DNA from 4 places in the Kitasatospora sp. NPDC023176 genome. Region 2 is predicted to be linked to each of the others. Evidence: riboswitches for the same ligand, from Rfam matches in the RefSeq annotation. Region 2 holds a riboswitch; each other region holds the start of a gene.
The links. Region 2 has a riboswitch for cobalamin ahead of ACZ3YL_RS39365 (cobalamin biosynthesis protein). Riboswitches for the same ligand answer to the same signal wherever they lie in the genome.
Positions count from the first base shown of each region.

Region 1: linked by a shared signal. The riboswitch ahead of ACZ3YL_RS18720 (FecCD family ABC transporter permease) and the one ahead of ACZ3YL_RS39365 (cobalamin biosynthesis protein) in region 2 are both predicted to bind cobalamin.
Region 3: linked by a shared signal. The riboswitch ahead of ACZ3YL_RS18575 (ribonucleoside-diphosphate reductase subunit alpha) and the one ahead of ACZ3YL_RS39365 (cobalamin biosynthesis protein) in region 2 are both predicted to bind cobalamin.
Region 4: linked by a shared signal. The riboswitch ahead of metE (5-methyltetrahydropteroyltriglutamate--homocysteine S-methyltransferase) and the one ahead of ACZ3YL_RS39365 (cobalamin biosynthesis protein) in region 2 are both predicted to bind cobalamin.

Region 1 covers NZ_JBVHIP010000012.1:58,470-64,260, reverse strand. Annotated here, with positions in the region: gene ACZ3YL_RS18750 (ABC transporter substrate-binding protein) at 1-170, shown strand, start outside; gene ACZ3YL_RS18745 (amino acid ABC transporter permease) at 208-1,182, shown strand; gene ACZ3YL_RS18740 (amino acid ABC transporter ATP-binding protein) at 1,179-1,982, shown strand; gene ACZ3YL_RS18735 (CGNR zinc finger domain-containing protein) at 2,095-2,682, shown strand; gene sodX (nickel-type superoxide dismutase maturation protease) at 2,679-3,122, opposite strand; gene sodN (superoxide dismutase, Ni) at 3,299-3,694, shown strand; cobalamin riboswitch at 3,784-3,922, shown strand; gene ACZ3YL_RS18720 (FecCD family ABC transporter permease) at 4,020-5,072, shown strand; gene ACZ3YL_RS18715 (ABC transporter ATP-binding protein) at 5,069-5,791, shown strand, end outside.
Region 2 covers NZ_JBVHIP010000053.1:36,672-42,462, forward strand. Annotated here, with positions in the region: gene ACZ3YL_RS39355 (putative cobaltochelatase) at 1-1,870, opposite strand, end outside; gene ACZ3YL_RS39360 (cobyric acid synthase) at 1,867-3,405, opposite strand; gene ACZ3YL_RS39365 (cobalamin biosynthesis protein) at 3,479-4,441, opposite strand; cobalamin riboswitch at 4,541-4,668, opposite strand; gene ACZ3YL_RS39370 (transcriptional regulator) at 4,865-5,557, shown strand.
Region 3 covers NZ_JBVHIP010000012.1:23,928-29,718, reverse strand. Annotated here, with positions in the region: gene ACZ3YL_RS18590 (hypothetical protein) at 1-86, opposite strand, end outside; gene ACZ3YL_RS18585 (glycoside hydrolase family 26 protein) at 224-1,678, opposite strand; gene ACZ3YL_RS18580 (hypothetical protein) at 1,815-2,897, opposite strand; cobalamin riboswitch at 3,245-3,385, shown strand; gene ACZ3YL_RS18575 (ribonucleoside-diphosphate reductase subunit alpha) at 3,577-5,791, shown strand, end outside.
Region 4 covers NZ_JBVHIP010000014.1:38,318-44,108, forward strand. Annotated here, with positions in the region: gene ACZ3YL_RS20310 (universal stress protein) at 1-600, opposite strand, end outside; gene ACZ3YL_RS20315 (carboxymuconolactone decarboxylase family protein) at 899-1,435, shown strand; gene ACZ3YL_RS20320 (TetR/AcrR family transcriptional regulator) at 1,493-2,164, opposite strand; gene ACZ3YL_RS20325 (hypothetical protein) at 2,233-2,481, shown strand; gene ACZ3YL_RS20330 (cupin domain-containing protein) at 2,478-2,891, shown strand; gene ACZ3YL_RS20335 (hypothetical protein) at 3,071-3,358, opposite strand; cobalamin riboswitch at 3,547-3,785, shown strand; gene metE (5-methyltetrahydropteroyltriglutamate--homocysteine S-methyltransferase) at 3,944-5,791, shown strand, end outside.

The DNA of each region.
Region 1 (5,791 bases), on a different contig from region 2:
GCGTGGCCCCCTACGGCGTGGCCCTGGCCAAGGACTCCAAGCTCACCCCGGCCGTCCAGGGTGCCATCCAGTCGCTGATCGACGACGGCACCTACAAGCAGATCCTCACCAAGTGGGGCGTCGAGGCCGGTGCGCTCACCAAGTCGACCGTCAACGGCGCCGTCAGCTGACCCCTCGTACGCTTCATCTCTCCCCCGAGGCCACACCGTGAACTCTCTGGACAAGGGGACGGCGCAGAAGGGACGGCCTGAGACCATCAAGGCCGTCCCGGTCCGCCACCCCGGACGCTGGGCGGGCGCCGTCGTCATCGCCCTGCTCGCGGCGATGCTGCTGAGCGCCCTCTTCACCAACCCCGCTTTCAAGTGGGACATCGTCGGGCAGTACCTGTTCCACGACAGCATCATGCACGGGCTGCTCGTGACCCTGGAGCTGACCGCCCTCTCCATGCTCATGGGCGTGGTCGGCGGCATCATCCTCGCGGTGATGCGCCTGTCCCCGAACCCGCTGCTGGCCGGCACCGCCTGGGTCTACATCTGGATCTTCCGCGGCACCCCGGTCCTGGTGCAGCTGGTGTTCTGGAACTTCCTCGGCCTGATCTGGGCCAAGCTGTCGATCGGCGTCCCGTGGGGGCCGGAGTTCTGGTCCGGCGAGACCAACGTCCTGATCCCGACCTTCGTCGCCGCCCTGCTGGGCCTCGGCCTCAACGAGGCCGCCTACATGGCGGAGATCGTCCGCGGCGGCATCCAGTCGGTCGACGAGGGCCAGACCGAAGCCGCCCACGCGCTCGGGATGAGCCGGTTCCAGACCATGCGGCGGATCGTCCTGCCGCAGGCCATGCGGGTGATCATCCCGCCGACCGGCAACGAGACCATCTCGATGCTGAAGACCACCTCGCTGGTCTCGGTGATCTCCCTGGAGGAGATCTTCCGGGCCGGGCAGGTCATCTACTCCCGGAACTACCAGAACATCCCGCTGCTGATCGTGGTCAGCATCTGGTACCTGTTCTTCACCTCCGTGCTGACCATCGGTCAGTACTACATCGAGCGCCACTACGCCCGGGGCTCCAACCGCACCCTCCCGCCCACCCCGCTGCAGCGACTGCGGGGACTGTTCGCCGGGAAGCCCACCCCGAAGACGAGCGCCGACGTCGTCCCGGGGCTCGAGGGAGGTGGTCACGTATGACCGATCTGAGCAAGACCCCCGCCGGCTCCGTCGCCTCCACCGAGCCGATGGTCCGCGCCGAGAACGTGCACAAGTCCTACGGCCTGGTCGAGGTGCTCAAGGGCATCGACCTGGAGGTCCGACAGGGCGAGGTGTTCTGCCTCATCGGCCCGTCCGGCTCGGGCAAGTCGACCTTCCTGCGGTGCATCAACCACCTGGAGAAGATCAACGGCGGCCGCCTCTGGGTGGACGGCGAACTGGTCGGCTACCGGCAGAAGGGCGACAAGCTCCACGAGCTCAGGGACCGCGAGGTCGCCCTGAAGCGGCGCGACATCGGCATGGTGTTCCAGCGCTTCAACCTGTTCCCGCACATGACCGCCATAGAGAACGTCATCGAGGCGCCGGTCCAGGTCAAGGGCGAGACCAGGGCCGCGGCCCGGGAGCGCGGAATGGCCCTGCTGGAGCGGGTCGGCCTCGCCGACAAGGCGAAGAACTACCCCTCGCAGCTCTCCGGCGGCCAGCAGCAGCGCGTGGCGATCGCCCGCGCGCTGGCCATGAAGCCCAAGCTGATGCTCTTCGACGAGCCCACCTCGGCGCTCGACCCGGAGCTGGTCGGCGACGTCCTGGACGTCATGCGCGGCCTGGCCGAGGAGGGCATGACGATGGTGGTCGTCACCCACGAGATGGGCTTCGCCCGCGAGGTCGGCGACGCCCTGGTGTTCATGGACGGCGGTGTGGTGGTCGAGTCCGGCAACCCCCGCGAGGTGCTCACCAACCCCCAGCACGAGCGCACCAGGGCCTTCCTCTCCAAGGTCCTCTGAGCCGTACCGTCGGCGCCCGGCAGGCGGTTTCCTGCCGGGCGCCGACGTTTTCCCCAGCCGGGTAATAGGCTGGAAGCAATCAGCCCGTTACCGAAGCACTGGAAGGACCGCCGTGGAGCTCGCCTCGTACGCCGACCTCGCCGTTCGGCTGGTGAACACCGAGGAACCCGAGCGCGGCACCGACGCACTGACCTCGGTGGACGCGGTGCGCGCCCTGTTCTCCGACTCCTCCCGCGCCGCCGCGCTGGCCGACGAGTCCGACGTGCCCCGGCTGCGGGCGGTGCGGACCAGGCTGCGCGGGGTGTTCGAGGCCGCCGCCGAGGGCGACGAGATCCGGGGCGTCGACCTGCTGAACAGCCTGCTGATGGAGTACCCCGTCAGCCCGCTGGTCTCCGGGCACGACTACCTGGACGACGCCGGCCGGCCGCGCTGGCACCTGCACCTGGCCGACAACTCACCGACCGCCACCGCCCACTTCAGCGCCGTCGCCTGCATGGGCCTGGCCGTCCACCTCACCGAGCTGGGCGCCGACCGGCTCGGCATCTGCCAGGCCGCGCCCTGCCGCAACGCCTACCTGGACACCTCGACCAACCGCTCCCGCCGCTACTGCTCCGACCGCTGCGCGACCCGCGCCAACGTCGCCGCGTACCGGGCCCGCAAGCGCCAGGAGGCCGAGGCGGCACTGCACTCGGGGAGCTAGGCCTCGTCGACGAACACCCCGAGGCGGCGGGCCAGGCCCGGCACCCGGGCCAGCCGGGGGCCGAGCAGCAGCCGCTCCAGCCCGCGGCCCGGCGCCAGCCAGGCCGGGCTCGGGCGCAGCCGCAGCAGCACCCGGCCGAGTACCAGGTCGTCCGGGACGGGGCCGTAGCTGCGGCTGTCGCTGTCGACCGGGCGGTTGTCGGACAGCAGCCACCAGCCCTTCGGCCGGCGCTCGGCGGCCCGCTTCACCACCAGCAGGTCCTGCTGGAAGGGGTGGCGGAACAGCACCACCGCGCCGGGGCGGATCGGCGCACCGTAGCGGACCAGCAGCTGGTCGCCCTCGCGCAGGGTCGGGACCATCGACGGGCCCGACACGTCGACCAGCCCGAACGGCACCGCGCCACCGCCCGCGCCGCCCTGCGGTTCCGTGCTCCGCGCCATGGCTCCTCCTCCCGGACCGACCGCCCCAGTCTGCCGTACGGACCGTCATCCGTTCGATGTCCGGATTACCCCGGTTCAGGGTCCGCCTTTTGCCCTAGGCCCGCCGCCCGGCCGCGAAACCCCGAGGGCGGAAGGGTAATCTCGGGCGCGGGAAGACGATCTAAGGAAGGACTCCCATGTTCTCTCGTCTGTTTGCACCGCGCGCCACCGCTCACGCCCACTGCGACCTGCCCTGCGGCGTGTACGACCCCGCGCAGGCCAAGCTGGAGGCCGAGTCGGTCAAGGCCACCCAGGAGAAGTACCAGGCCAACGAGGACGCGCACTTCCGCGCCCGCGCCATCATCATCAAGGAGCAGCGCGCCGAGGCCGTCAAGCACCACATCTCGGTGCTGTGGAGCGACTACTTCAAGGCCCCGCACTTCGAGAAGTACCCGCAGCTGCACCAGCTGATCAACGACACCCTGAAGGCCGCCTCGGCCGCCAAGGCGTCCACCGACCCGGCCACCGGCCAGGCCCTGCTGGACCTGATCGCCGAGGTCGACAAGATCTTCTGGGAGACCAAGCAGGCCTGAGCCTGACGCGTCGCCACCCGGCCGCCCCCGTCCGCACCGTTCGGACGGGGGCGGTCGTGCGTTCACGTCCGGCCCACCCCTGGTAAGGGTTGCCTAGCCTGAGTGGCTGTTATGCTGCCAGGGCGTCCGAGGGGGAAGTCCGGTGTGAATCCGGCGCTGACCCGCAACGGTGAGCACGGTCCGTAGGACCGCGCCAGCCCGATCGCCCTCGGCCGCTGGACTCCCGACGACTCGCCGCGGACTGCGAGGGGATGGCGCCCGGGCACGCCCCCGGCCGGCGCCCGCCCCGGCACACCCTGCGGCCCGAGGCAAGGCGCGACCGCACGTGAGTGACCCCGTTCGCCGAACACCGACCCTCCCGCTCGCCGCCGGCCTCGGCGTCGCCCTGCTGGCATCCCTGGTCTGCGGGGCCGCCTTCGGCGCCTCCGGCATCGAACTCCCTCACGTCCTGAGGCTGTTGGGCGCCGGACTGACGGGCGGTCGGCTGGACGCCGACGAGGCCGCGGCGTACGCGATCGTCTGGGAGATCCGGCTGCCGCGCACCCTGCTGGCCGCCGTGGTCGGCGGCGGACTGGCCGCCACCGGCGTCGCCGTCCAGGCCCTGGTGCGCAACGCCCTCGCCGACCCCTTCGTGCTCGGCATCTCCTCCGGCGCCGCCGTCGGCGCCAACGCCGTCCTGCTGCTCGGCGCCTTCGCCTCGCTCGGGGTGTGGGCGATCTCCGTCTCCGCGTTCGGCTCCGCGCTGGTCGCCATGGTGCTGGTCTACCTCGCCGCCCGCACCGCGTACGGGCTCACCCCGCTGCGGCTGGTGCTCACCGGCACCGCGCTCTCCTACGGCTTCTCCGCCGTCACCACCCTGATGGTCTTCTCCGCCGACCACGCCGAGGCCGCCCGGGACGCCATGATGTGGCTGCTCGGCAGCCTCGGCGGCGCCACCTGGGGCTCGGTGCCGATCGCCGCCTGCACCGTCCTCGCCGGACTGGCCTATCTGGCCTGCGCCGCCGGGCGGTTGGACGCGCTCGCGATGGGCGACGAGACCTCCGCCTCGCTCGGCGTGGACCCGGACCGGCTGCGCCGGGAGCTGTTCGTGGTGACCGCCGCCGTCACCGGCACCGTGGTCGCGGTCAGCGGGGCGATCGGCTTCGTCGGACTGCTGATGCCGCACCTGGCCCGGATGCTGGTCGGCGCCGGGCACCGCCGGGTGCTGGTGATCGCGCCGCTCGCCGGGGCGCTGCTGCTGGTCTGGGTGGACATCGCCTCGCGCACCCTGCTGGCGCCCGCCGAACTGCCGGTCGGGGTGTTCACCGCGGTGCTCGGGGTGCCCGCCTTCCTGTTGATGATGCGCCGGCGCGGCCAGGCCTTCGGGGGTGGGCGATGAGCCCGGCGAAGGGCACGAGCCCGGCCGAGGAACTGCGCGTCGACGGCGTCTCGGTGGAGCTGGCCGGCGCCCGGCTCGTCCAAGAGGTGAGCCTGGCGGCCGCCGCCGGGCAGGTGATCGGACTGATCGGCCCGAACGGCAGCGGCAAGTCGACCCTGCTGCGCTGCGTCTACCGGGTGCTGCGGCCGGCCGGCGGGACGGTCCGGCTGGACGGCGACGACCTGCACGTGCTCACCGCGCGCCAGGCGGCCCGCCGGGTGGCCGCGCTGACCCAGGAGCACCCCGCCGAGTTCGACTTCACGGTGGCCGAGGTGGTCGCCATGGGCCGGCTGCCGCACCGGCGCGGCCTCGGCGGCCCGAGCGACGCGGACCGGGAGAGCTGCGCGGCCGCGCTGCGCGGGGTCGGGGCCGGGCACCTCGCCGAGCGCGGCTTCCCGAGCCTGTCCGGCGGCGAGAAGCAGCGGGTGCTGATCGCCCGCGCGCTCGTCCAGGAACCGCGCCTGCTGGTGCTGGACGAACCCACCAACCACCTGGACATCGCCCACCAGTTGGAGGTGCTGGCCCTCGCCCGCGCGGCCGGGCCGACGGTGCTCACCGCGCTGCACGACCTCAACCTGGCGGCCGGCCACTGCGACCGGCTGTACGTGCTGACGGCCGGCCGGATCGTCGCCGCCGGCACGCCCGAGGAGGTGCTCCGGCCGGACCTGCTGGCCGAGGTG
Region 2 (5,791 bases):
GGGCGAGCGCGTCGCGGCCGCCGGTGGCCCGGCCGTCGGTCACCACGACCAGCAGCGGGCGCCGGTTCGGGTCGCGCAGCCGCTCCACCCGCAGCACCTCGTGGGCGCGCAGCAGGCCGGCGGCCAGCGGGGTGCGGCCGCCGGTGGGCAGGGTCTCCAGCCGGGCGGCGCCGACCTCCACCGAGGAGGTGGGCGGCAGCGCCAGTTCGGCGTCCGCGCCACGGAAGGTGATCATGCCGATCTTGTCCCGGCGCTGGTAGGCGTCCATCAGCAGCGACAGCACCGCGCCCTTGACGGCGGTCATCCGCTGCCGGGCGGCCATCGAGCCGGAGGCGTCCACCACGAACAGCACCAGGTTGGACTCCCGTCCCTGGCGCACCTGTTCGCGGAAGTCGTCCTTGCGCAGCACCAGTGCCCGGCCGGCCCGCCCGCGCGCCGCCTGGTGCGGGGCGGCGGCCTGGAGGGTCGCGGTCAGGTGCAGCCGGCTCAGCGCGCCCTGCGGGCGGCGGGCCCGGACGGTGTGCCCGCCGGTGGTCTCGGCGGGGGAGCGGCGGCCCTGGGCGCCGTGGCCGGTGCCCTGCACGGTGAACAGCCGGGTCCGGTACGGGTCCCCGGCCGCGACCGGCGCCGACTCCCGTGCGGGGGAGGGGTGTTGGGCCGGTACGGGCTGCGGTGCGGGGGCCTCGGTGTCCGTGCTGGAGGCTTCGGGGGCGGGGGCCTCCGGGATGCCGCCGTCGGCGGGCTCGGGCGCACCGCCACCGTCCGGACCACCGCCGCCGTCACCGTCGTCCTCCGGGCCGTCGTCGCCCGGACCGCCGTCGCCCGGACCGTCGCCCTCCGGCTCCGGGTCCTCCGGCTGGGCGTGCTCCTCCAGCGTCCGGTCCAGCTGCTCCTCGTCCAGCCCCGGGGCGTCGAAGGGGTTGCGCCGCCGCCGGTGCGGCAGGGCCAGCTGGGCGGCCTTGCGGACGTCCTCCTCCAGCACCTCCGTGCGCCCCGCCCAGGCGGCCAGCGCGACCGCGGTGCGGGCCATCACGATGTCCGCGCGCAGCCCGTCCACCTCGAACGCGGCGCACACGGCGGTAATCTGACGCAGCGCCACTTCGGTCAGTTCCACCTCGGGTAGCAACTCCCGCGCGGTGGTGATGTGTTCGGCGAGCGCCCGTTCCTCCTCGGCGAACCGGGCGGCGAACGAGGCCGGGTCCGCGTCGTAGGCGAGCCGGCGCCGGACCACCTCGGCCCGCTCGGCCGGGTCCCGGGTGGCGGCGATCTCGACGGTCAGGCCGAAGCGGTCGAGCAGCTGCGGCCGCAGTTCGCCCTCCTCCGGGTTCATCGTGCCGACCAGCAGGAACCGCGCCGCGTGCCGCACCGACACGCCCTCGCGCTCGACGTACGAGCGGCCCATCGCGGCGGCGTCCAGCAGCAGGTCCACCACGTGGTCCTGGAGCAGGTTCACCTCGTCGATGTACAGCACGCCGCGGTGCGCCTTGGCGAGCAGCCCCGGCTCGTACGCCTTGACGCCCTCGGCCAGCGCGCGTTCCAGGTCGAGCGAGCCGACGATCCGGTCCTCGGCCACGCCGACGGGCAACTCGACCAGCTGGGAGGGCCGTTCGTGACGGCAGAAGGAGGCGTGCGGACCGTCCGGGCACTGCGGGTCCGGCGCGGCCGGGTCGCAGGCGAAGCGGCAGTCGTCCACGACGGCGATGGCGGGCAGCAGCCCGGCCAGCGCGCGCACCATGGTCGACTTCGCGGTGCCCTTCTCACCGCGCACCAGCACGCCGCCCACGGCCGGGGAGACCGCGTTCAGCAGCAGCCCGAGCCGCAGGTCGGCCATGCCGACGATCGCGGTGAACGGATAGCGGACGTCACTCATGCGTCACTCCCAGGTGCCCCGGGCGGGAGGAACGGCAGCGTTCCGGCCGCCGGCACCCCGCCCTCGATCAGCTTCCACAGCGCGTCGGTGTCCGCGTGTTCCTCGATCAGGTCGCCCAGCCGGTCCAGCCGGGCCTCGCGCGCCGCGGCGAACGAGGTGTCCGGCGCCGGCACGAACGCCCGGCCGGCCGACTCGGCGACCTCGCGCAGGAGTTCGCGACGGAAGCCGTCGTTCTCCAGCACGCCGTGCCAGGTGGTGCCCCAGACCGAGCCGATCCGGCAGCCGTCCAGGCTCTGCCCGTGGTCATCGGAGATGAACGCGGTACCGCCGTCGACCGTCACCACCCCGTGGTGGATCTCGTAGCCCTCCACCCGCTGCCCGTACGCCTCGCCCACCGGCCGCGCCAGCACCTTCTCGACGCCGAAGCGCACCCGGGTCGGCAGCAGCCCGAGGCCGTCGACGACGCCCGCCCCGGACTCCACCTCGTCCTCGATCGAGCGCGCCAGCATCTGGTAGCCGCCGCAGACCCCGAGGATCGGCAGCCCGGCCGCCGCCCGCGCCCTCAGCACCGGCGCCAGGCCGCGCTCGCGCAGCCAGGCGAGGTCCGCGACGGTGGCCCGGGTGCCGGGCAGCACCACCAGGTCGGCGTCGGCCAGCTCCTCCGGCCGGGTCGCCCAGCGCACCAGCACACCGGGCTCCTGGGCCAGCGCGTCCAGGTCGGTGAAGTTGGACAGCCGGGGGAAGCGCACCACGGCCACCCGCAGCACGTCCGCCCCCAGCGGCCCGGGCCCGTCCGCCCGGTCCACCACGGTGGACAGGTCCAGCGAGTCCTCGGCGTCCAGCCACAGGCCCGGCAGCATCGGCAGGGTGCCCAGCACCGGACGGCCGGTCAGCTCGTGCAGCATCTCCAGCCCGGGCGCCAGCAGCCGGGCGTCGCCGCGGAACTTGTTGACGAACCAGCCCGCCACATGACGCTGGTCCTCCGCCGACAGCAGCGCCAGCGTGCCGTACATCGCCGCGAAGACCCCGCCGCGGTCGATGTCCCCGACCACCACCACGGGCAGCGCGGCGGCCGTGGCCAGGCCCATGTTGGCGATGTCCCGGTCGCGCAGGTTGATCTCGGCGGGCGAACCGGCGCCCTCGCACACCACCACGTCATAGCGGCCGCGCAGGTCCGCCAGGCACTCCAGGGCGCGCTCCAGCAGGACGGGCTTGCGCTCCCGGTAGTCCAGCGCGCCCACCTCGGCGACCGGCCGGCCGAGCAGCACCACCTGGCTGCGGCCGTCCGCGCCGGGCTTCAGCAGCACCGGGTTCATCGCCGCCTCCGGCGCCACCCGGGCGGCCTGCGCCTGCATCGCCTGGGCGCGGCCGATCTCGGCGCCGTCCGCGGTGACGAAGGAGTTCAGCGACATGTTCTGCGCCTTGAACGGGGCCACCCGCACGCCCTGGCGGACCAGCCAACGGCAGATCCCGGCCGTCACCACGCTCTTGCCCGCGTCCGAGGTCGTCCCCGCGACCAGCAGTGCGTTGCTCATGCCCCCGCCTCGCCGTGCTCGGCAGGTGCTCCGCACCACGCGCACCTCTCGACGGTTCGCTCGCTGCGCTCGCTCACTTGCCCCTCCTCCTCCGGAACGCCCGGATCACCAGATGCCCCGCGACGGACGTACCCAGCGCCAGCGCGCCCACCCGCCGGGACAGCGTGCAGGCCCGCTCGATGTCGTCCACCGTCACCGGCCGCAACTCCGCGCCCAGCACCGGCCGGTGCTCCACCCGCTCCCCGTACTGCAGGGTCCCGCCGAGGCGCACGCCCACCGCCCCCGCGAAGGCCGACTCGGCCTGGCCCGCGTTGGGGCTCGGGTGCGCGGAGCCGTCCCGGCGCCAGACCCGCCAGGCGGTCCGGGGTTCGGGCGCGGCGGCCACCGTGAGCAGCGCCGTCAGCCGGGCGCCGGGCCAGCCCGCCAGGTCGTCCAGCCGGGCCGAGGCCCAGCCGAACCGGGTGTAGCGGGGCGAGCGATGGCCGACCATGGCGTCCAGGGTGTTCACCGCGCGGAAGGCCAGCAGGCCCGGTGTGCCCGCCAGGGCGCCCCAGGCCAGCGCGTTCACCACGGCGTCGGCGGTGTTCTCGGCCACCGACTCGACCACCGCCCGGGCGATCTGCTGCTCGTCCAGCGCGCTCGGATCCCGCCCGCACAGGTGCGGCAGCCGCTCCCGGGCGGCCGTCAGGTCGCCCGCGGCGAGCGAGCGTCCGATGGTGCGCGCCTCCCGCGTCAGCGAGGTGCCGCCGAGCACCGTCCAGGTCGCCGCGGCCGCCAGCGCGGCCCGGCCCAGCGGACGCCGCCCGACCGTACGGTCCAGGGCGAGCGCGCCGACCGCGACCGTGCCCACGCACAGCGCGGTGTACCCGGCCCCGGCGGCCCGGTGGTCGCGCCACAGGCGCCGCTCCAGCCGGGTCGCGGCGCTGCCGAACAGCGCGACGGGGTGGCCGCGGCGCGGGTCGGCGAAACGGGCGTCGGCGGCATAGCCCGCGACGGCGCCCAGCGCGAAGGCGGCGGCGCGGGTCAGCCCGCGCACGGCGGCGGGCAGCTCAGGGTCCGGCGGGGCGGGGCAGCCTGCATCGCGTGGGTGTCCTCACTCAGGGTCCGCGCCCTGGATCGACGTACCGGGGGCGAGAGTCTCCTGGCTTCCGGGTCGGACGCACCCCCGGGCCTTCCAGCGGCTTCTGACGGCCCACCGTGGCGTGTTCGAGCGTGCTCCCCGGTGACAGTGGCGGGACCGCGCCGGACTCGCACCGGCTTCCTCTCCATGCCTCCGTTTGGCCCCAGGATCCCATCACGCGCCCGAACCGGGAGTCAACCGAGGTCACGGAGGGGTTGGTCACACGGCGGGCCGCCGTCCGGCCTGTGCGATCGCCCAGCGCTGGGGAGGGCCGACCGGCCCCGCTTCGTGCGTTCGGCGGCTGGGGCAGCGCCGAGGACCGCACCTACGTTCGGTGCCATGCGCCGCAGAGAGTCACCCGCCGCCGCCCCCGCCCCGGTGCCGTTCTCGCCGGGGGCCGCCCGCGCCCACCGGGCCGGCCTCGGGCTGACCCCCGAGCAGGTCGCCGAGGGCATGGCCGCGCACGGCGTACGGCTGCTCCCCGGGCACGTCCTCGCCTGGGAGAGCGGCGCGCTGCGGCCCGGCGAGGCCGAGTTCATCGCACTGGCCCGCGCCCTCTGGTGCCCGGCCGACCAGTTGATGGACGGCCGGCCGGTGAGCCTGCGCGACCACCGGCTCGCCCGGGAACTCGGCCCGGATGCCGTCGCCGAACGGGTCGGCATGCCGCTGCCCGCCTACCGGCAGGCCGAACTGACCGGCCACTGGGACGGCGACCCGGACCAGACCCACGCCCTCGCCCAGGTGCTCGCCCTGCGGCTGACCGAACTGGTCGAGGCCACCGGCCGCCGCGAAGCGCTCGACCGGCTGCTCCGCCAGTGCGTGGCCGGCCGCTGGCAGCCCCACCTGCGCCCGCTCGCCCGACTCGTCCCCGTCCCCGAACCCGACCTCGCCGCCGTCCTCCCCCTCCTCCAGCAGGAACACCACGTCCCCACCCACTGGGGCGCCACCACCCAGCCCCGCACCCCCACCCCACCCCTCACCCCCCGCTTCTGGCACCTCCTCAGCACCCGCCACCCCGCCATCCCCGTCTGACCCGGCTACCCCCCACCCACCTCAGCGGGCGCGCCGGACGAAAGCCCGCGCGCCCGCAACAAACCCCACCCCTCACCCACCCCCGCCACCCCCACCCATCCCCCCAAGCCGCACCCACCCACCCCCAGCACCCCTCACCCACCCCCTCACCCGACCAGGCGAGAGGGACGCGCTGCGGGAGGGGCGGTGCAGGGGGTGGCTGCGGAGAGGGGCGTGACGGGTGATTTTCAGACT
Region 3 (5,791 bases), on a different contig from region 2:
CAGTTGTAGGCCGCCCAGCCGAGCAGCACCACGCCCCAGCCGATCGCCAGGCCACCGGCCCCACGCATCGGACGCGTCTGTGTCATCCCCGCACCCCCACCCCTTCGGCCTTCTCCGACCGTCCGTCCGCCCGCCCTCGGTTTCGCCGCCACAGGATGCCACACGGCGCAACGGACCCGGAATCCAGCCCGTTCAACGGATCCCGCCGACGGATCCCGGCGGCTCAGCGGACGTGCAGCCCGCTCCAGTCGATGCTTCCGCCGGACTGGCCGGAGCCGCCGGTGATCGCCAGCGGGCTGTGGTAGGTGGCGTTGACGTCCGCGCTGGAGTTGCCCGGCTGGTCCGGGGCCAGGTTGTCGGCGGTGAGCGCCTGTCCCCAGACCGTCCAGATCGTCCAGGGGGTACGCCGCAGGGTGTCCGGCTGGCGGGAGTTGACGGGCACGGCGAAGGACTCGGCGAGCATCCGCGGCTTGCCGTAGGCGGCGAGCCCGTCGTAGTAGCGCTTGGTCCACACCTCGCCGGTGCCGATCGGGTGCGCCGGGCTGCCGCTGTAGTCGTCCACCCCGACCACGTCGACGTACTGGCTGCCGGGGTAGTAGTCCCACGGGTCCGTCCCCGGGGCGCCGTCCCAGGACACCGGCGTCCAGGCGAACAGCAGGTTGTGCAGGCCCCTGGTCTCCACCAGGTACTTGTAGGTGATCCGCCACAGCGCCTGGTAGTCGGCCGGCTTCTGGCCCGCCCACCAGAACCGGCTGGAGCAGTCCTTGACGTTCATCTCGTGGTACGGACGCAGCAGCACCGGCACGTCCTGGGCGGCCAGGTACTCCAGGTGGTCGGCCAGGTAGGACAGGTCGGTGATCAGCGCGCGGTACTCCGGGGTGTCGCCCGCGGCGTCCACGACCCGGCCGAACCAGCCCGGGTCGGTGGCCGCCGGGGATTTCGAACAGAGCACCCGGTCGAAGGACTTGACGTCGGATCCGGGGTAGGGCTCGTGGAAGGACATGCCGACGATCCCGGCCGGGGCGCCGCCGTTGTCCGGCAGTTCGGTGGTGCTGCCGTCGCAGTTGTGCTGGACGCCGGCGCTGTCGTAGGAGCCGTCGTCGGCGCGCGGGTGGCCGGACCAGACGGCGGCCATCAGGTCGACGGCGTCGTCGGTGTACTGCCAGCCGGCCCGGCAGGTGGGCCAGCGGCCGGCCGAGTAGGAGCGCGGGTTGCCGACGCCCCAGGCGTTCTGGCCGTAGCCGGGGCCGAGGTCGGTCTCCATGAAGCCGGGCAGCCGGCCGGTGATGTCGGCGGCCTTCTTGTAGTAGTAGCCGACCTGCTTGGTGCCCCGGTAGTCGCCGTAGCCGGGGTTGTCGCGCTCGTTGTGCGCCTCGACGTGCTGGCCGATCACCGTGCCGCCGCTGTGCCCGGTGCGGGCCTGGGCCTCCAGGTCCGCGAGGAACTGCTGGACGGCGCGGGCGTTCGGCGAGGCCTGCGGGTCCCGGGCCAGCAGGTCCCGGCCCACGTCCGGCGGCAGGGTCCGACCGGGGGCGCCGACCGACACCGGTACCCGGACGGGCTGTCCGACCACGCTCCGGTCGTCGCGGTCCAGCAGCACGAGGCTGCCCGCGACGACCACGGTGCCGGCCGCGGCCAGGACGGCCGACTTGCCGCGCAGGGCTCTGGGCAGGGCCACGACCGCTCCTCCGGTTGCTCGCCGGTACCGACCCCCACGGACGCAACCGGAACACGCGTACGACTCACTCCGACGAGAGCCTGCCACACTCCCCCGGCCCCGGCGAACGGCTCCGCCGCCGGGGTGTCACGACAGGTCAGCCGGTCGGGGTGGCCGCCGACGTGCCCTGCGAACCGGGCGTGGCGGTGCCCGCCGCCTTGGCCCGCTGGAGCAGCTGGCCCTTCACGTGTTCGGCGAACCCGGAGGATGCCGCGGTCGCGGTGGCGTCGGAGGTGTTGCCGCCCTTCGCCGCGCCGTCGACGGTGAAGTAGGCGTACCGGCCCAGGCTGGCGTGGGTGCCGGTGCAACCGGGGTTGGCGCAGAACGCCGGCGCGCCCGCCGCGGGGAGGCCCTTGAGCTGACCGGCGAAGTTCTTCATCGCGGTCTCGGCCTGGATCTTGTGGTCGAAGACGGCCACGCCGACGGTCACCGCGCTGTCGCCGGAGACGTACGTCGCCCGGAGCACCTTCTGGCAGCCCTGGTCGCCGAGGATCTTGCCGAGCCCGCCGGTGGTGGAGTTGCCGTCCCAGCAGGGCTGGTCCAGCGAGACCACGGTCCGGTTCCAGGTCGCGCCGTTGACCGTCACCTGCAGGGCGGAGAACAGCGCCCCCGCGTCCTGCGGCGCCGGGTCGGTGGCGGCCTCCCAGATCGGCTTCGACGGGTCGTCCGGCTGACCGCCCGGGGTCCCGCTCGCGCTCGACGGGCCGGGGGTCGGCTTGGTCGAGGCGGTGGAGACCGCGCCGCCGCCGACCTTCTTCGGGTCGTCCTTCTTGCCGAGGAGCAGCACGCCGCCCGCGACCGCGCCGCCCACCAGGACGACGGCGGCCACGATGCCGATGACCTTCACCCGGCGCTTGCGCTTGCCGGCGGCCTCGTTGCGGTTCGCCAGCGCCTCCCAGTCCGGCTCGACGCGCTGCGGCGGGCCGGGCTGCGGCGGAACCAGCTGCGGCGGGCCGGGCTGCGGCGGAACCGGCTGCTGGGGAGGCTGCTGCTGCCACTGCGGCTGCGGGGCCGGCGGCTGAACCGGCTGAACCGGCTGGGCAATCGGCTGAACCGGCTGGGCAATCGGCGGGGCCGGCTGGGGCACCGGCGGGACGGGCTGCGAGAACGGCTGCCCGGGCGGCGCCACCGGCCCGTAGGAAGCCGGCGGCGGGCCGAAGCCGCCGCTCGGCGGCGGCACCGGGCCCGGTACCGCCGGCTGCTGATTCTGTGCGCCCCCCGGCCCGGCGGGAGGCGTCCCCTGCGGCCCGTGCCCAGGTACGCCAGTTCCGTCGCTCATGCGCCCAGATCGTAGGGCATCCCCCTGAGCACCCCTAGGCCCGGTGACCGTTCCGTGGCGAAACCAGGACGCGCGGCGCGCGGATCCGGGGGCATCCGACGCGCGGATCCGGGGCGTCCGGGGCGCCGCCGCATCGCCCCCCGGGCGCCGCTCCGGCCCTCGGACGACCACGAACCGTCACCCGCCCGGGCACCGCCGGTCATCACGCCAACACGCCACGCCGCACTACATGTGGTGTCGCATCGAGGAGACACCACTACATGTATGCTCGCTTCTGCTGTCGATGCAGGGGAACCCGGTGGGAGTCCGGGACTGCCCCGCAGCGGTATGCGGACGGCTGGAGCAGCCGTACCGCGAGTCCGAGTACCTGCCGAACAGCGTGCCCACGGCCCTCCCGCAGAGGCCGCACAAGCACCAGCACCACACCTCCGGGCCTCGCGGGCGGGCCGGGGAGACACCTCGCGCGACGCTTTCCGCGTTCGCGCCGTGCTCCCCTGCCCAGATCGGTCCGGTACCCCCCCGATCACGCCGCCGATCGCCGCCAGGAGAGAGCGCCTTGACCACCGCTGCCTCAGTCACCCTGCCCGCTCAGGGCACCGGTACCGCCTTCACCGACCCGACGGTCTCCGACCCCGGGGGCGCGCTGCTGAGGGTGCTCACCGACCGCAGCACCGACCTCCCCGAGGTCGACCCCGGCCATGTCGCCGCCGCCGCGCTGCGCGGCCGCCACGCCGGCTCGGACTTCGCCGAGCTGCGCGGGCTGGCCGTGGACGCCGCCGCGTCGATGATCGCCGAGGACCCCCAGTACTCGAAGCTGGCGGCCCGTCTGCTTGCTCTGGAGATCGTCGACGAGGCGAACAGTCAGGGCTCGGTCTCCTTCTCCGCCTCGATCGCCGTCGGCCACGCCGAGGGCCTGATCGGCGACACCACCGCCGCCTTCGTCGCCAAGCACGCCCCCGCCCTGGACGCGCTGATCGACACCGCGGGCGACGACCGCTTCGAGTACTTCGGCCTGCGCACCGTCCAGTCCCGCTACCTGCTGCGCCACCCGATCACCCGCAAGGTCATCGAGACCCCGCAGCACTTCCTGCTCCGCGTCGCCTGCGGCCTGGCGGTCGGCGACTCCGAGCAGTCCGTGCGCGAGGTCGCCGAGCTGTACGGCCTGATGAGCCGCCTGGAGTACCTGACCTCCTCGCCGACGCTCTTCAACTCCGGCACCCGGCACCCGCAGATGTCCAGCTGCTACCTGCTGGACTCGCCGCTGGACAACCTGGACTCGATCTACAACCGCTACGCGCAGATCGCCCGCCTCTCCAAGCACGCCGGCGGCATCGGCCTGTCCTACTCGCGCATCCGCTCGCGCGGCAGCCTGATCCGCGGCACCAACGGCAAGTCCAACGGCATCGTGCCGTTCCTGCGCACCCTCGACTCCTCGGTCGCCGCCGTCAACCAGGGCGGCCGCCGCAAGGGCGCGGCCTGCGTCTACCTGGAGACCTGGCACGCCGACATCGAGGAGTTCCTGGAGCTCCGCGACAACACCGGTGAGGAGGCGCGGCGTACCCACAACCTCAACCTGGCGCACTGGATCCCGGACGAGTTCATGCGCCGGGTGAACGCCAACGCCGACTGGTCGCTGTTCTCCCCCGCCGACGTCCCCGAGCTGGTCGACCTCTGGGGCGCCGACTTCGACGAGGCCTACCGCAAGGCCGAGCTGGCCGGCAAGGCCGTCCGCACCATCCCGGCGCAGACCCTCTACGCCCGCATGATGCGCACCCTGGCGCAGACCGGCAACGGCTGGATGACCTTCAAGGACGCCTCCAACCGCGCCGCCAACCAGACCGCGCTGCCGGGCCGCACGGTGCACTCCTCCAACCTGTGCACCGAGATCCTGGAGGTCACGGACGACTCCGAGACCGCCGTCTGCAACCTCGGCTCCGTCAACCTCGGCGCCCACGTGGCCCCCGGCGCCTCCGCCGACGACCTGCTGGGCGCCATGGACTGGGAGCGCCTCGACGCCACCGTGCGCACGGCCGTCACCTTCCTCGACCGCGTGGTGGACATCAACTTCTACCCGACCACCGAGGCCGGGACGTCCAACTCCCGCTGGCGCCCGGTCGGCCTCGGCGTGATGGGCCTCCAGGACGTCTTCTTCAAGCTGCGGATCGACTTCGACTCCGCCGTCGCGAAGCAGCTGTCCACGATGATCTCCGAGCGCATCATGCTCACCGCCTACGAGCGCTCCGCCGACCTCGCCGAGCAGCTGGGCCGCCACGAGGCCTACGGCGAGACCCGCGCCGCCCGCGGCGAACTGCACATCGACCACTTCCCGACGGCCGCCCCCCAGTGGGCCGACCGCTGGACGGCGCTGCGCGCCCGCATCGCCGAGACCGGCCTGCGCAACTCGCTGCTGCTCGCGATCGCCCCGACCGCGACCATCGCCTCCATCGCCGGCGTGTACGAGTGCATCGAGCCGCAGGTGTCCAACCTGTTCAAGCGCGAGACCCTGTCCGGCGAGTTCCTCCAGGTCAACCCGTACCTGGTGCGCGAGCTCAAGGAGCTCGGCGTCTGGGACCAGCAGACCCGCGATTCGCTGCGCGACGCCAACGGCTCGGTGCAGGAGCTGGGTTGGCTGCCCGCCGAGGTCCGGTCGCTCTACCGCACCGCGTGGGAGCTGCCGCAGCGCGCGCTGATCGACCTGGCCGCGGCCCGCATGCCGTACCTGGACCAGAGCCAGTCGCTGAACCTCTTCATGGCGGCGCCGACCATCGGCAAGCTCAGCTCGATGTACGCCTACG
Region 4 (5,791 bases), on a different contig from region 2:
GATGGCGCCGTAGGCCATGTACTCGCTGCCGGCCGGCGGGGACCAGACGTGGACCACCCGCAGGGGCGCCGAGCGCAGTGCGGCGGCGCGGAAGGCGAAGGCCAGCACCTCCTCGGCCGGGTGGGACAGCTCGACGCCGACGGTGACGGGGCCGTCCGGTTCGTCGTGCTGGGCACGGACCAGCACCACCGGGCAGGCCGAGCGGCGCAGCACCTCCTGGCTGACCGAGCCGACCAGGAAGCCGCGCAGGGTGCCCAGCCCGCGCGAGCCGAGCACCAGCACGGTGGCGCGGTGCGAGGCGGCCTCCAGGGCCTCGACCGGGTCGGCGGACACCGCGCTGGAGGAGACCGCCAGCCCCGGGGACAGGGCGGTCAGCGCGGACTCGCGGTCGGCGAGGTGGGCCAGGGCGCGGTGGTAGGTCTGGTCGCTGCCGACCACGTCCCGCTTGGGCCAGGGCCAGGCCTCCACGACTTCGAGCGGGAGGCCGCGGCGCTGCGCCTCGTGGGCGGCCCATTCGGTGGCGGTCAGGCTCTCGGGCGAGCCGTCGAAGCCGACGATGACGGGCCCGCTGGAGCCCGCGGTCGGGGCGGGATCGGTCACGGCGCGCTCCTCAGGTTTCGCGGCGCGGCGAGGGCCGTAGCCGGCCGCCGGGGCCGCCTCGGGTTGCGACCCCCAGTATCGGCGGTGGCGGCCACGAGCACCTCTCGGGGGCGGCCGAGGCCCGTCCACCCGGTCGCCCGGCGGCATGGTGCTGGAGGCGCGGCTCCTCCCGGGCGCGGTGCGGACGGTCACGGCCGGATCGCACCGACGGACGAAAAAGCTTCGCCGGGCCGTCACACTCGTGCGCCGGGATCCGTCGGGTCAGTGAAAGCACCGATCTTCCGAGAGGAACACCACGATGACCACCGACTCGACCGCCGCCCGCTCGACCGCCACCCGCTCGATCACCGCCGAGATCCCGCTGCGCCCCCGGATGGCCGGCGACCCGGCGCAGCTCGTCCCCGAACTCGCCGACGTGTCGGCCGCGTTGTTCCGGGCCGTCGGCAACCGCTCGATCCCGCGCGGCCTGGTCAGCCTGGTCCAGCTGCGGGCCGGGCAGATCGTCGGCAGCACCTACCTGACCGTCCTGCACACCGGATTCCTGCGCAAGGCCGGTGAGTCGGAGGAGCGGATCACCTCGGTGGCCACCTGGCAGGACTCCCCGTACCTGACCGCTCCCGAGCGGGCGGCGCTCGCCCTGGTCGAGGCCGTGCTGCAGCCGAACCCGCACGGTGAGCGGGTGTCGGACGAGCTGTACGCCGAGGCGGCCGCGCACTTCGACGAGAAGGCGCTGGCCACCCTGATGTTCGCGATCGGGCAGGTCAACTTCTTCGTGCCGGTCGCGCTGATCGCCAAGCCCGTTCCCGGGCGGGCGTTCACCGACCCGTGGGCCTGAGCGACTCCGTTCGAACCGGCCCGCCGAGCCTCGCGCCCGGCGGGCCGGTTCGGCGTTTCAGCTCGCCCCGAGCAGGCCGCTGACCAGGGCGCGCAACCCGTCCCGGTAGGTGTCCTGGGCGGTCAGCGGCTCCCAGTCGCCGGCGACCTGGGCCAGCCGCGGGTACGCGTCCGGGTCGAGGCCGGCGAAGACCTGCTCCCGGTAGGTGGGGCGGTCGTCGACGGTGCGGCGCCGGGTGGCGGTGGCGCGGACCACGATCTCGCCGGCGGTGTAGTACCAGATCGCGCGGTAGCCCTGGGCGGCGCGTTCCGGGGTCAGGCCGCAGTGGACCAGTCCGTCGACGATCTGCTCGACGAACCAGAGGGCGTGGGTGGAGAACAGGTCGTCGGCGGCCAGCACGTCGACGATCCAGGGGCAGCCGGCGAGCGCGTCGTGGATCGCGGCGGCCGCGGCGAGGACGCGTTCGCGCGGGTCGGCGGGCAGTTCGACGGGATGGAGTGTGCGGGCGGCGTAGTCGTCCAGCAGCAGGACGAGCAGCTCCTCCTTGTCGCGGACGTGGTGGTAGAGCGCCATCGGGGTGCTGCCGACGGCGGTGGCCAGGCGGCGCATGGTCAGGCGCTCGACGCCCTCCTCGTCGACGATCCGGCGGGCCGTGTCGACGACCTCCTCCCGGGAGATGCGGGGAGGGCGGCCGGTGGCCTTGCGGGGGGCGGGGGAGGGCTGCTGCATGCGCCCATCATGCCCGGCTGATCTCGTGCGGCTCGACAGCGGTGTGCTTCCGGGAGTACTTTCTTTACATGTACAGAAACCTTGGCGGCCGCGTGGGCCCGGCCGCCCTGGCCACCCTCGCCGCCCACCGCACCGGTACGGCCACCGACCCGGCCGCCCTCGACGGCGGGTACGCCCTCGGCCCGGCCGTCGGCGCCGTCCGGTTCGCGCCGGCGGCCGTCGGCGCCGTCGCCGTCCTGCCCCGGCGCCGGCCCGGAACGCCGGAGGGCCGCCCGCTCGCCGCCGTAGAACCCCAACTGGAAGGAACGTCCTCATGACCACCACCCCGATCGCCGTCGTCGACCTGTTCGCCTCGGCGCTGCACTTCCGCCCCGACGGCGAACTCCGCGCCACCGAACGGCGGATGGCCGGCGGCGGCTCCGGCACCGAGGGCGCATGGCAGGTCGCGACCTTCCACGTGGAGACCGACGCCGACGTCCACGCAGACCACTGGGAGATGCACCCGGCGGCGGAGGAGGCGGTGTGCTGCCTGGCCGGCGGCGTCCGGGTCTACCTCCGCCCGGTCGAGCCCGGCGCTGCCGAGGAACTGGTGCGGCTGGCGCCCGGCAGCGCCGTGGTCGTCCCGCGCGGCCGCTGGCACCGGCTCGAACTCGACGCCCCCAGCGACCTGATGTCGATCACCCTGCGCAGCGGGACCCGGCTGGAACGGCGCGGCGCCGAGCACTGACCCGGGTCGCGGACGGGAAGCCCGGTGGGCGTGGGGGCGGGAACTCTCGGGCCCGCGCACGAGACTTCGGCGCCCCCGGGCCAAGGTACGCCCCCGCCCCCGGGTGCGTATCTTGGCCCGGGGGGCTTTGCGGCCGTGGTGGACCGGCGCCTTCGGGTGCGCGGTCCGGCGGGGCCGTATCAGGGCCAGGCGGCCGCCGTCCGTAGCCCGAGGGCGACCAGGACCGTCCCGGCACGTCGACCCAGTGCGGTGCGCAGGGCGGCCGATCCGAGGGCTGCCGTCGCGGCGCCGATCACCATGGTCCAGGCCGTCAGCCAGGCGGCGACCGGCAGCGCCTGTGCGGTGGCGAGGAGCAGTACGTGCGGGAGTACGGGCTGGTGGGGGGTGAGGAACCGGGGTGCCGGCGTCAGGAAGACGGACGCGGCCGTCGACGGCTGGATCGACTCCCCGGACCACCTGGGGATCATGATCGGTGACTACAACGAGGTCGGCCTGGCAGGTACGGGCACGGCCTCCTGGAACGCCGACTTCAGCACCCGCTGACGTCCACCCGGGGCCGCTCCACTTCCCCGGAGCGGCCCCGGCCGGCGCCTGACGACGTCTCACCATGCGGACGATTGCGTGATTCTCCGGCCGGAAACCGGCGCACTGCCCCTAGGCTGGCCGGTGCAGCTGGTTCGCCCCGTCCGCCAGGCGGGGTGTCGCAAGAGGGAATCCGGTGACGCCTTTCAACTGGCCAGTCCGGGACTGCCCCGCAGCGGTGAGTGGGAACGACCGCCGTCATACGCACTGGGCCCGGGACGGGTCTGGGAAGCGACGGCCAGTAGGTGCCTGTCCTCGATGGGGACGGGCGGGCCCGCGAGTCCGAAGACCTGCCACTGCCCGTGCGCGACCGTTCGCGCGCGGCCATCCGGTGACCTCGAGGGCGGGTCGGCGACCACACCAGGCGGAGTCGTACCCGGGTACGGGTGTCCCGTCCGGTCTCGTCATCCCTTCGCGTTCTCGTCCCGTCGCCGGGCACTTGAGGATCCAGGCTCGCGAAGGAGAGTCCCTTGACCACGAAGTCCGCAGCCGCGGCGACCCTCGCCACCGCGTACGGCTACCCCCGCCAGGGCCGGGGCCGGGAACTGAAGAAGGCGATCGAGGGCTACTGGAAGGGCACCGTCACCGCCGAGGCGCTGCTCGCCACCGCCGCCGAACTGCGCCGGGAGAACTGGCGGCAGCTGGCCGAGGCGGGCGTCCAGGAGGTGCCGACCGGCGACTTCTCGTTCTACGACCACGTGTTGGACACCAGCGTCGCCGTCGGCGCGATCCCCGCCCGGCACCGGGCCGCCGTCGACGCCGACGCGCTGGACGGCTACTTCGCCATGGCGCGCGGCACCCAGGACGTCGCGCCACTGGAGATGACCAAGTGGTTCGACACCAACTACCACTACCTGGTGCCGGAGTTGGGGCCGGACACGGTCTTCGCCGCCGACCCGGCCAAGGCCGTCGGCGAGCTGCGCGAGGCGCTCGCGCTCGGCCACGCCGCCCGCCCGGTGCTGGTCGGACCGGTGACGTACCTGCTGCTCGCCAAGCCCGCGCCGGGCGTGGCGGAGGACTTCCAGCCGATCACCCTGCTGGACCGGCTGCTGCCCGTCTACGCGCGGCTGATCGCGGAGTTGAAGGCCGCCGGCGCCGAGTGGGTGCAACTGGACGAGCCCGCGCTGGTCCAGGACCGCACCCCGGCCGAGTTGGGCGCCGCCGCCCGCGCCTACCGCGAGCTGGGCGCGCTGACCGAGCGGCCCAAGCTGCTGGTGGCGAGCTACTTCGACCGGCTCGGCGATGCCCTGCCCGTGCTGGCCAAGGCCCCGGTCGACGGCCTGGCGCTGGACTTCACCGGCCCCGCCGCCGCCAACCTGGACGACCTCGCCGCCGTCGGCGGACTGCCCGGTAAGCGCCTGGTCGCCGGGGTGATCGACGGCCGCAACGTCTGGATCAACGACCTGGGCGCGTCGCTGGCCACCCTGGCCACCCTGCTCGGGCTCGCCGACCGGGTCGACGTCGCGCCGTCCTGCTCCCTGCTGCACGTGCCCATCGACGCCGCCGCCGAACGCGACGTCGACCCGCAGATCCTGCGCTGGCTCGCCTTCGCCCAGCAGAAGGCCCGGGAAGCCGCCCTGCTGGCCCGCGGCCTGCGCGCGGGCACCGGCGCGATCACCGCCGAACTCGCCGCCAACCGCGCCGACCTGGCCTCCCGTGCCAATTCGCCGATCACCCGCGACCCGGCCGTCCGGGCCCGGTCCGAGGCCGTCACCCCGGACGACACCCGGCGCGCCCAGGCCTACCCCGAGCGCGTCGGGGCCCAGCGGGCCCGGCTCGGGCTGCCCCCGCTGCCGACCACCACCATCGGCTCCTTCCCACAGACCACCGAACTGCGCGTCGCCCGGGCCGACTTGACCGCCGGGCGGATCGACGCGTCCGCCTACCGGGAGCGGATGGAGGCCGAGGTCCGCGAGGTCATCGCGTACCAGGAGAAGACCGGCCTGGACGTCCTGGTGCACGGCGAGCCCGAACGCAACGACATGGTCCAGTACTTCGCCGAGCAGCTCACCGGCTACCTCGCCACCCGGCACGGCTGGGTGCAGTCCTACGGCACCCGCTACGTGCGCCCGCCGGTCCTCGCCGGGGACCTCTCCCGCCCGCGCCCGATGACCGTTGACTGGTTCCGCTACGCCCAGGACCTGACGGACCGCCCGGTCAAGGGCATGCTGACCGGGCCGGTCACCATGCTCGCCTGGTCCTTCGTCCGCGACGACCAGCCCCTGGCCGAGACCGCCCGGCAGGTGGCGCTGGCCCTGCGCGACGAGGTCGCCGACCTGGAGGCGGCCGGCGCCGCCGTCGTCCAGGTCGACGAGCCG